One region of the Priestia sp. YIM B13489 genome, then DNA from elsewhere that is predicted to be linked to it. Evidence: riboswitches for the same ligand, from Rfam matches in the RefSeq annotation. Region 1 holds a riboswitch; the other holds the start of a gene.
What was found. A riboswitch is a leader RNA that binds a small molecule or an ion and turns the genes downstream of it on or off. The one in region 1 is predicted to bind S-adenosylmethionine.
Positions count from the first base shown of each region.

Region 1 (6,105 bases):
GGTTTTTAATTTCGTCTCTCCAGTTATCGTGAATTTGCCCGGCAAGGTATACGGTTAAGTTCATTATGTAGAAGTCCTCCTCTAACTAAAGTTTGTTTTATTTTATCAAATGTAAGCCGATAATACGAATGATTTGAATGGGCTACTTTTCCAAAAATAAGGTTATAGTAGACAAATAGTTAAAAAAGAGAAACAATAGAAAGCGTATTGCTAATTAAAGAAAGGATGTACATGATGACAGAAACAGTGCTACAAGTAGATCATGTCAGTAAAGTAATTGGGAAGAAAACCATTTTGCATGATGTATCCTTATCGGTTGAGCGCGGTGAGATTTTCGGATTGCTTGGTCCGAACGGCTCTGGAAAAACAACGTTAATTCGTACCGTCGTAGGACTCATCAAAGAAACAGAGGGAACAATTATCGTCAATGGATTTCCTTTAAAAGAACAGTTTACATCAGCTATGAAATCAATTGGAGCGATTATTGAAAACCCTGAGTTTTATGATTATCTGACGGGCTATCAAAATTTAAAACACTTTGCGAATATGCATGAAGGGATCACATCAGAACGCTTGGATGAAGTGATTGCTTTAGTAAAGCTTGAAAACAGCATTCATGCAAAAGTGAAGACGTATTCTCTTGGGATGAGACAGCGTTTAGGAGTAGCTCAAGCTATTTTACATAAGCCTGCATTGCTTTTACTAGACGAACCAACAAACGGTCTAGACCCAGCGGGAATGAGAGAATTTCGTACATATTTACAAACCCTCTGCAGGGAAGAAGGAATTTCGATCTTAATCGCGAGCCACTTATTAAAAGAAGTAGAAGCACTATGTGACCGCGTTGGCATTATTCAAGACGGTGAGTTAAAAGCCATTCAAGATCTATCTCCAAATCGTCAAGATCAAGGAACGTACGTAGAATTTGAAGTGTCTGATGCGCAAAAAGCAGCGGATCTTTTATCACAAGAATTTGAAGTAACGATGAGATCACATAGTATCGACGTGACGATTGTAAAAGAACAAATTCCAGCTGTGAATAAAAAATTAGTGGACAGCGATATTTTAGTCTACCGAATCACTCCTGTGTATGAGACGCTTGAAGATTCGTTTATGTCCGTTACGGAAGGAGAGCACCATGCTTAAGCTAATTCAAAATGAACATATGAAATGGTTTCATAAAAGAAGTACAAAAGTCACGTTTATTACAATCGGTATTTTAACTCTTTGTATGGCTCTTTTAATGAAGAAAGTAGCAAACAGTGCAGGAACAGAAGACAACATTTTGAACTTCCTGTCATTTAGTTCAGGTATGCTGATTCTCGTTCAATTTTTCGCGCTTGCTGTTGGAGGGTCAATGGTTGCAAAAGAGTTTGAAGCAGGTACCATTAAGCTTCTTTTAATTCGCCCTGCTAGACGTTCAACGATTTTAGCATCCAAGTACATAACCCTCATTTTAATTAGCTTGTATTATTTACTGAGCTATTTGCTTTTTTCGTTTGTATGGGGAGCATTGTTCTTTGGCTTTACCAGTCTAGAAGGAGATGCGCAGCTGCTTAAAAACATTACGCTTACGTATGACAGCGCGTATATGGAAACGTTTATGATGATGACATTTGCATTCATGCTGTCGTCTTTATTTAGAAACAGCGCGCTTGCTTCCAGTCTGGCTATTGTCGTAAGTATCGGGGCGAAAGCTGTAGCAGGACTGGTATCAGAATTAGGCTTATGGTGGGGGAAATTTTTATTATTTGCCAACACGAACTTTGTGCAGTATATGGACGGAATGAAGCCGCTGTTTGACGGCATGACGATTCCATTTTCAATCTTTATTTTAGTCGCTCATTTTGTCTTCTTTATGGGCGTAGCTTGGGCAGCGTTTTTAAAACGAGACGTAGCTAATTAATGTGAGAATTTTCGCACTATATATTTTTCTAAAATAGCATTTGACAATTAAATAAAAAGAGATTACAGTAGTGAAAGACTATTTTTAAAACAACTATAAACTTCTTATCAAGAGAGACGGAGGGACTGGCCCTATGATGTCTCGGCAACTGGCTGTACGCAGTGCGGTGCCAAATCCAGCAGACGATGTTTCGTTTGGAAGATGAGAAGGGTAATCTTATGATACAAATAAGAGACCTCTTCTTATCAATAAGAAGAGGTCTTTTTTTATTACGTAAACAAGAGGTGTTAAGAATGGAACAACAAAAAGGAAACGGCTGGGCGCTGTTACCGCTGGGCGTCTTTTTAGTCCTGTTTGTCGGATCAGGAATTATAACGGGAGATTTTTATAAGCTGCCTGTATTAGTAGCCATTATCATTGCAGCCATCGTGGCGCTGGCTATGAACCGCAAAGATTCACTTAATGTAAAAGTGGAGCGTTTTGCTAAAGGAGCAGGGCATCCTGATATCATTATTATGGTGCTTATTTTTATTTTAGCAGGTGCTTTTTCTCAAGTTGCTAAAGGCATGGGAGCTGTTGATTCAACGGTAAACTTAGCGCTTTCTGTGCTTCCGCAAAGCTTAGTGGTAGTCGGAATCTTTGTTATTGGCGCATTCATTTCCATTTCGATGGGAACATCAATGGGAACAATCGCTGCGCTAGGGCCTATTGCTGTAGGAATCAGTGAGCAAGCGCATGTATCCATTACATTGGCCATTGCTGCCGTTATTGGTGGTGCAATGTTTGGAGATAATTTATCGATAATTTCTGATACAACCATTGCAGCAGTTCGTACGCAAAAAACAAATATGTCAGATAAATTAAAAGTAAACTTTTTTATTGTCCTTCCTGCAGCGATTGTTACGGTAATTTTATTGCTTGTAATGACGCTAGGCAATACATCATCAGTAGAAATTAAAGATTTTAGCTGGTTTAAAATCTTGCCTTATGTCGGCGTACTCGTTGCTGCCATATTTGGTGCAAACGTATTAAGCATTTTAACCGGAGGAATTGTGCTAGCCGGCGTGATTGGATTAGCTGACGGAAGCTACACGCTTTCTTCTCTTGCTAAAACTGTGACAGAAGGTATTGGCGGAATGTCAGAGTTAATTATTTTATCTCTGCTAATCGGCGGAATGGTTGAGCTTATTCGCTATAATGGCGGTATTCAGTTCTTATTGAATTTATTAACACGACGCATTCAAACAAAAAAAGGCGGAGAATTCAGCATCGCTGGACTGGTAAGTTTAACAAATTTAGCAACGGCTAATAACACGATTTCAATTATTACGGCAGGTCCGTTAGCAAAAGAAATCTCTGATAAGTATTCAATTGATAATCGTAAATCAGCCAGTCTGCTTGACTTGTTTTCATGCAGCGTTCAAGGGCTTATCCCTTACGGCGCGCAAATGCTTCTCGCAGCAGGATTTGCTAAAGTTTCACCGATTGAGATTATTCCATTTACATTCTACCCAATGTTAACAGCGGTTTGCGGGATCATTGCAATTGTAATTGGATTTCCTCGTTTAAATAAAAAGTCAAAGTCATCTAAAGAAGCTGCGTAATATCAAACCCTTAAAAAGAATGTTCTTTTTAAGGGTTTTTTACTGTTTAAAAAAATCAGTCGGCTTTTCATCATCTAACTCCTTCCAAAGCGTCTCGTTCTGTTTAAGTGCATAAGCCGCTCCTCCAATTTCAATTCCGCATAATAAAATGAATAATAAAATACCCATGAAATGACCTCCTTACGTAAATGAGTAAAAACACGATGGTAACGGGTTTAGCTTCTTGCTGTTTCACTTTATAATGAGAATAAAGTATGAAACGCGTTTCAGCGCAAGAGAAAAAGGTGAAAACATGACAAATATCCGAGATATCGCAAAAAAAGCTGGTGTATCTGTTTCGACTGTATCCCGGGTGCTAAATCATCATCCGTATGTAAAAGAAGAAAAACGCCGGCTGGTAGAGCAGGTTATTCACGAACTTAATTATGAACAAAACATTAATGCCGTTCACTTATCAAAAGGGAAAACAAATATGATTGCCGTCGTCTTGCCTTTTATTAATCATCCGTATTTTAGTCTGCTTTTAGAAGGAGTGGCATCTCAGGCGTTAGAAAAGCAGTATCAGCTTGTTATTTGTCAGACGAACTATGATGTAAAAAAAGAAGAAGAAGCGCTTCATATGCTAAAAACAAAGCAAGTTGATGGAGTGATTATTTGTTCTAGAGCAAGCAGCTGGAGCACGATTGAATATTATCAGCAGTACGGGCCGATAGCCGTGTGCGAAAACGTACAGAATCGTTCTATTCGCTCCGTTTACGTTGATCATTATGCAGCTTTTAAGCAGGCGCTTATGTATTTAAAAGAAAAAGGATATACGGATATTGGCTACTGTATTGGAAGGATGACGGGTACGAATAGTCAACAGCGGCAACAAGCATACAAAGAATATGTAGAAAGAATAAATCAGCCTTATCATCCGGAATGGGTTTTTCAAGGCTGTTTGAACGTGACAGATGGTGAAAAAGTGGTGGAAAAACTAGTGCAGATGAAAAATCGGCCTCAGGCGCTTTTAGTAACAAACGATCAAGTAGCTATCGGAATAAAAGCTCAGTGCGAACAAGCGGGTATTTCAGTTCCTGGTGAATTAGCTATCATTGGTTTTGATAATCATCCGCTTTCTTCTTATTTACAAATAACAACGATCGAACTTCCTCTTAAGGAAATGGGAGAAACGCTTTTTACATTAGTGGGAAGCAAGGTTCTTCAGAAAATTGAGCTCCCTTTTCGGTTTATTGAGCGTAAAAGCGTATGAATTCTTGATGATGCCATGAGGTGTTTTTACCGGATAAAATGAGCAAAAGCGGACATCATACGAGTAAAGAAAGAAGAAAAGGATGATGATCGTGGAGAAAAAAGAATATCAAGTGGGAGATCAAGTATTTGTTATTTACCGAAATCCTCATACGGCAAACGTTGCGAATATTAATCAGGCTGAAATTGTTGAACATCCCGAAAACAAAGGTGAAAAGGCGCTGTTTTTACATGAGTCTTACCATTTGTTAGCTGAAGATGATGCCGTATATTCAACGTATGAAGAAGCTGAAAAAATGTATAATAAGATATTTGATTATGAACAATATGACTGATGCAAGGCTCTCTTAACGGAGAGTCTTTTTTGTTTGAAAAATAATTACCAAGGATAGAGTCTTTTTATTTTTCAAACGCTATTAGTACTAGAAAAAAGGAAGTGTACATGATGATAAAACCTTTTGTACCTCAATTAGTATATATTGAGCCAGGGGCAATGGAGTACCCGCTTGGTGTTCAATTAAAAGAAAAATTTGAGAAGATGGGAATTGAGATTCGTCAAACAACTTCTCATAATCAAGTGCGTAATATACCGGGAAAAAATGATTTGCAAAAATACCGCAATGCCAAGTCGACTTTAGTAGTTGGCGTGCGTAAAACATTGAAATTTGATACATCTAAACCGTCAGCTGAATATGCAATACCATTTGCAACAGGGTGTATGGGGCATTGTCACTATTGCTATTTGCAGACAACAATGGGAAGCAAACCATATATTCGCACGTACGTGAATGTTGAAGAAATATTAGGTCAAGCAGAGCAATATATGCAGGAGAGAGCCCCTCAAATAACGCGATTTGAAGCGGCTTGTACATCTGATATCGTAGGAATTGACCATTTAACACATTCATTAAAGCGGGCGATTGAGTATTTTGGGGAAAGTGAACTAGGTCAACTGCGCTTTGTGACTAAATTTCATCACGTGGATCATTTATTGGATGCTAAACATAATGGTCGCACGCGCTTCCGCTTTAGCATAAATGCAGATTATGTTATAAAAAACTTTGAACCTGGTACATCTCCTCTTGATTACCGGATTGAAGCTGCTAATAAAGTTGCAAAAGCCGGATATCCACTTGGCTTTATTGTGGCGCCTATTTACATTCATGAAGGTTGGCAAGAGGGATACCGTCAGTTGTTTGAAAAGCTGGACGCCTCTATACCTGAGGAGTCCAGAGATGATATTACGTTTGAAATGATTCAGCATCGCTTTACCAAGCCGGCCAAGCGGGTAATCGAGAAAAATTATCCGAAAACAAAGCTTGAGATGAATGAAGAGGAGCGCCG
Region 1 is NZ_JBHZOQ010000053.1:2,721,425-2,727,529, forward strand. Features, by position in the region: gene ACFX4W_RS19670 (YtoQ family protein) at 1-64, opposite strand, end outside; gene ACFX4W_RS19675 (ABC transporter ATP-binding protein) at 235-1,146, shown strand; gene ACFX4W_RS19680 (ABC transporter permease) at 1,139-1,906, shown strand; SAM riboswitch class I at 2,008-2,114, shown strand; gene ACFX4W_RS19685 (Na+/H+ antiporter NhaC family protein) at 2,200-3,510, shown strand; gene ACFX4W_RS19690 (hypothetical protein) at 3,550-3,678, opposite strand; gene ACFX4W_RS19695 (LacI family DNA-binding transcriptional regulator) at 3,803-4,762, shown strand; gene ACFX4W_RS19700 (transcriptional regulator SplA domain-containing protein) at 4,848-5,096, shown strand; gene splB (spore photoproduct lyase) at 5,207-6,105, shown strand, end outside.

Region 2 (6,105 bases), 540 kb from region 1:
CTACATATGTTACTGAGCTGTTGTCTTCAGCTACAACAATCACATGGTTGAATAAAGCAGCTTCTTCATCTTCACGGACAAATACAGCTTGAAGCGGCTCTTGTACTTCTACATTTTTAGGAACGTACACGAATACACCGCCGTTTAATAACGCTGCGTTTAATGCAGTTAAACGGTGCTCATCTACTTTAACTCCGTCTTTCATGAAGTACTTCTCGACAAGGTCGCTATGCTCTTTAGCAGCTGTTTGAATATCTGTAAAGATAACGCCTTGAGACTTTAGCTCTTCTGTTAATGTTGAATATGCAGCTGTTTGGTCACGCTGAACATATAGATTTTTAACAGCTTCTGTATCAATCAATGCTTTAACCACTTCTGGAAGCTCGTCTACAGATGAGATTGTGCTTGCCTGTGAAGTGTGCTTGTCAAATGCAGTAAAGTTCCATTTCGAAATGTTTGTTTTATCTGGCTTTGGAAGTGCAAGATCTTCTGCTTTCGCAAGAGCTTGTAAGCGAAGATCTAGCAGCCAACTTGGTTCATTAGCTTCTTTTGAAAAGCTGCTGATGTACTCTTGATCAAATGGTAATTTCGTATCAATAGTCATAGAGATCCTCCTAACTCTTAAGCTTCTTGCTCTACAGTTTCGTCTTCAATACCTAATTCTTGTTTGATCCAATCATAACCTTCTGCCTCTAGACGCTGTGCTAATTCTGGTCCGCCTGATTTTACAACGCGACCTTGCATCATAACGTGAACTTTATCTGGTGTAATGTAGTTTAGTAAACGTTGGTAGTGAGTAATCATTAAGCAACCAAACTCGCTGCCGCGCAGTTCATTAATACCTTTTGATACAACTTTTAACGCATCGATATCTAAACCAGAGTCGATTTCATCTAAAATTGCAATTCCTGGTTGAAGCATCATTAATTGCAGAATTTCATTACGTTTCTTCTCACCGCCAGAGAAACCTTCGTTTAGGTAACGCTGAGCCATGTCTTGATCCATCTCTAAGAAATCCATGTTTTTGTCTAATTGACGGATGAATTTCATTAGTGAAATTTCTTCGCCTTCTTCACGACGAGCATTAATTGCTGAACGTAAGAAGTCAGCATTTGTTACCCCGCTGATTTCACTTGGATATTGCATAGCTAGGAATAGACCTGCACGAGCGCGCTCATCTACTTCCATCTCAAGTACATCTTCGCCGTCTAGCGTGATGCTTCCTTGTGTAACCTCGTATTTAGGATGTCCCATGATTGCTGAAGATAATGTTGATTTACCAGTACCGTTTGGTCCCATGATTGCATGGATTTCGCCGCCCTTAACTTCTAAATTAACACCTTTTAAAATTTCTTTACCTTCAATTGCAACATGAAGATCTTTAATTGTTAAAGTTGACCCTGCCATATTAAAACCTCCAGTTATAGACGTATATAGTAAAAAACGATATACCTATATCTTTTTAATTATTCTCATTTTATTCTCATTACAATCTTATAACAAATGAAAACTTATAGCAACCTTTTGACCCAAAAGGTTTTAAACCATTATGTACGTTTTTCAAGACTAAATCCACTCATAAAAAAGTTGCCTTAAAAGACTCCATAGAGCCTTCTAAGACAAGCTTTTTTACCCTCTTTATTTACTTAGTGCGTGTGGCTAGTCAGTTCTGAAATACACTCTTGGACAAGCGTAACGGACTGACTCATCGCTGCGCCTCCGCCAAATGCTGCTGACACTCCGCATGCTTCTAAAATTTCTTGCTCAGTTGCGCCTTGATCGATGCAGCCTTTTGTATGATAAATCATACAGTACTCGTCTTGAGCTACTACGCTGATTCCTAGCGCGATTAACTGCTTTTCTTTTTTAGAAAGAGAACCTTCTCCAAAACATGCTTCAGTAAACGCATTAAACGTTTTTGTTACTTCCGGCAATTTTTCGCTAAATTTCCCAACACCCATTTTATAATCATGAAGTGCTTGCTCAGTTGAATGACGTGCTTCTTGCTGCATAACGTCAGCTCCCATCATCAGTAAAGTTTTCACGGTTAGTATGCGTGAGAAAAATAAGAGTTATTCGTTTTCACGCATACAAAAAAAGCACTTGCCCAGAGTGGACAAGCGCTTTTCTTCTATTATTTATTTACCGGCAGTACTCCGCCTTTGTATTTTTCTTTAATGTAGTCTTGAATTTCTTTAGAGTGAAGAACTTTCACTAAAGCTTTCACTGTATCTTTATTTTCGTCGCCTTTGTGAACCGTAATGATGTTTGCATAAGGGTTATTTTCTTTGCTTTCCACTGCGATTGGATCTTTTACTGGATCTAAGCCAGCATCAATAGCATAGTTAGCATTGATAACAACAGCGTCACCTTCATTATTTTTGTACATTTGAGGTAGCAATCCGCCTTCAACATCGGCTTTAAATTTTAAATTCTTCGGGTTTTCTACGATATCTTTAATTTGTGCATCTGTTTTCTTTACGCCTGGTTTTAATTTGATTACGCCGGCTTTTTCAAAAATCGATAAAATACGTCCTTGCTCTGCTACTGCATCACGCATAATAACTGTGCCGTTTTTCGGAAGATCTTTTAAGCTTTTGTATTTTTTAGAGTAGATACCGATTGGTTCAATGTGAATGGCACCGGCACTTACAAAATCATACCCTTTTTCACCCTTGTGATCTTTCAGCACTGAATTCATATAAGGAACGTGCTGGAAGTAGTTTGCATCAATTTCATTGTTTGCAAGAGCTGTGTTCGGTAAGATGTAATCTTGGAATTTTTTAATTTCTAAGTCGATTCCTTGTTTTTCTAAAATCGGTTTTGCTTGTTCTAAAATTTCAGCATGAGGCGTATTAGATGCACCCACAACAATTTTCTTTTCATCTTTTGATCCATTGTTAGATCCACATGCAGCTAATCCTACTACTAGCGCAGATGTTAGTGCTAAAGCCGAAAGCCATTTTTTCATAATAAATAATCCTCCCTTTATCTTTTATCAATTTTTGCAGTAATCGCATCTCCAATAAGTTGGATAATAAATACAATAATCAAAATTAAGATCGTAGCAGCTAGCGTTACATCATTATGACTGCGCTGGAATCCTTCTAAATATGCAAGATTCCCAAGACCTCCAGCTCCAATCACACCCGCCATTGCCGTATAGCCGACTAGCGCAATCGTCGTTACCGTCAAACCAGAAATTAAAGCTGGCAGCGATTCAGGTAACAGCACTTTAAAGATAATAGTGCTTGTTGTTGCTCCCATTGATTTAGCAGCTTCAATAACACCTTTATCAATTTCACGCAGACCAATTTCTACAAGACGCGCATAAAATGGTGCTGCTCCCACAATTAAAGCAGGTAACGCTGCATTAGCGCCTAAAATACTTCCTACCAATGCTTTGGTAAATGGAATCAGTAAAACAATTAAAATAATGAATGGAATGGAACGAAAGATATTTACAACTGCTGACACAATGGCATATAAAGGTTTGTTTTGCCAGAGCTGTCCTTTGGACGTTAAAAATAAAAGCAAGCCCAATAAAATACCTAGAACAAACGTGGCTATAACTGAAATAGCCGTCATATATAGTGTTTCATTTGTCGCTTGAATAAAATCATCTAAAATAACGTTCGGAAATAGTTTCTCAAGCATTTGTCATTACCTCCACTTCTACCTGCTGCTCATGAATGTATGCAATGACTTTTTCAACTTCTGTTAATTCTCCATCTAAATGAACGAACAACGTCCCGTATGAACCTGTTTGTGTATGAGAAATCTTTCCTTGCAAAATATTAATCGTTACATCAAACTGTTTTAAAATCGTTGTAATGAGCGGTTGCTCTGCTTTTCCGCCAACAAACGTAAGCTGAATAATTTGCCCGCTTGGATATAACCCCTGTACTTGTTCAATTGTTTCAAACGTTTCTTCTGGTTCAGAAATCTGTTGAACGAACCGTTTTGTAATCGGCTGCTTAGGTTTTCTGAATACTTCTAGCACTTGTCCTTCTTCTACCACTGCCCCATTTTCCATAACGGCTACCCGATGACAAATTTTACGAATAACGTGCATTTCATGAGTAATCAATACAATGGTTAACCCTAGCTTCTCATTAATATCTACTAACAGATCTAAAATGGAATCTGTCGTTTGAGGATCAAGCGCTGATGTTGCTTCATCACACAGCAATACTTTTGGGTTATTGGCTAGCGCTCGAGCAATACCAACACGCTGCTTTTGTCCACCGCTAAGCTGTGATGGATAAGCATTTTCACGCCCTTCAAGCCCGACTAACTTGATAAGCTCGTCTACTCGTTTCATTCTTTTTTCTTTTGAGATCCCTGCTATTTCTAACGGAAAAGCAATATTTTCTCGCACCGTACGCGACCACAAGATATTAAAGTGCTGAAATACCATACTAATTTCTTGTCTAGCTTTTCTGAGTTTTCCGCCTTTAATTTTTCCAATATCATTACCTGCTACTTCTACCGTTCCTGTCGTTGGTGTTTCTAACCCGTTTAGCAAGCGAATTAAAGAACTTTTCCCCGCTCCGCTATAACCAATAATTCCGTAAATTTCACCTTGGTTAACGGTTAGATTCACATTATCAACAGCTGTTATTTGACCACTTTTGGCCTGATAAATTTTTGTAACGTCTGTTAATGTAATCATATTTCTTCACCTTCTTTAGTAAAAACTTAATTATGTTAGGTTGCCCTATAGGATGAAAAAGCCGTAAAACAATTTTCCCCATCAAAAAAGCCTCTCTGCGCATGACAGAAAGGCTCGATATTTAATCCTTTCTCTCATCTTTCAAAGCACATAGCTTTGCAGGAATTGGCACCATTTCAGTTAGTCTGACGGTTGCCGGGTTTCACAGGGCTCAGTCCCTCCACCTCTCTTGATAAGAGTTCGCAACAATTATTTTGTTTTTGGGAAATATTCATTCATTTATGAACATTCATGAGTGTGATTTTAGCATGTGTCAGATAGGCTGTCAACAGGTTTTGTTCTTGGGATAATATCCCAAGATTCCAACAGCCCCAACGGTTCACTCTCTTTCAATTTCTTCATTTTAAACAAACGTTTGATTATCGAAGCTCTTCAAGTACGTGCTCGATGGAATGAAACGCATAGAGTTTTTTTACCATTTCGCCATTTTTCACTTCAATCAAACAAGGTACACTTTCAATTGAAAATATTTCTGCTTTTGAAGGCATATAATTTAAATTGCTCATTCCGATGGTCACACCGGGCAGCATCGCTTCTGCTACGGTTAACATTTTTTTTGCCAGCTGACATGTCCCGCAAAAAGGTGTATGGAAAAAGATAAACGTTCTTTGTCCTTCTTTTAACTGATCTTCAAGCTGTTTTTCGCTCCATTCTTGCATGTTGCTCATTCCTTTTATGTTAAAAATTCTGCATTAACATCGATATTGGCACTCAGTAATACTGTTGCTATGTGATGTCTAGGGGCGGCAGCAACCTCTCGGTACATTTTATCAATATATAGATGCTCTGCTTCCGGAAGCTCTCGTTTAAATTGTTTTCTTAGCTTATTCCCTGAATCATCAGAGTCAACAAGTATGTATACCTCTTTGTTAAACGTACAGTCAATAATTTCATCCAGCTTTGATAAACTAATCGTACCGTTTGTACAGATAATTTCAATTGGTTCTCGAATGATATCTTGGATACGCTTTTTATCTGATTTTCCTTCGACAATAATTACTTTTTCAATTTCAATTAGCCCCATTTTCATCACCCATAATCGTCAGTTGTATAGTAACATCATTTCTTTATGCTATACAATATTCGTTAATGTATCACAGTTCACCTGTTTTTTAAAAGAAATTTGCAAGAAAGAACTGTTTTAAAAAGCAGCTTAGGCCATATTGTTTCCATAAGACAAGAAAAACAGTGGCAGTTGCCACTGTTTAGCACCATCCTGCTTCTTCGTCGCAGTCTGTATATTTTTGCGTTTCACCTTGTTTTTGTACATCCGTATATTGATAGAACTTATTATTTTCTTGCGAATAACCTTCTTCAAAGCGGTATTCATTGCCGCTTGTTCCGTAACTAACTTCACCAATTGGCTGCTT
Region 2 is NZ_JBHZOQ010000053.1:2,181,347-2,187,451, forward strand. Features, by position in the region: gene sufD (Fe-S cluster assembly protein SufD) at 1-604, opposite strand, end outside; gene sufC (Fe-S cluster assembly ATPase SufC) at 622-1,407, opposite strand; gene ACFX4W_RS16960 (carboxymuconolactone decarboxylase family protein) at 1,647-2,012, opposite strand; gene ACFX4W_RS16965 (MetQ/NlpA family ABC transporter substrate-binding protein) at 2,135-2,971, opposite strand; gene ACFX4W_RS16970 (methionine ABC transporter permease) at 2,989-3,657, opposite strand; gene ACFX4W_RS16975 (methionine ABC transporter ATP-binding protein) at 3,650-4,675, opposite strand; SAM riboswitch class I at 4,807-4,914, opposite strand; gene ACFX4W_RS16980 (thioredoxin family protein) at 5,095-5,394, opposite strand; gene ACFX4W_RS16985 (toprim domain-containing protein) at 5,409-5,759, opposite strand; gene ACFX4W_RS16990 (YusG family protein) at 5,941-6,105, opposite strand, start outside.
Region 2: linked by a shared signal. The riboswitch ahead of ACFX4W_RS16975 (methionine ABC transporter ATP-binding protein) and the one ahead of ACFX4W_RS19685 (Na+/H+ antiporter NhaC family protein) in region 1 are both predicted to bind S-adenosylmethionine.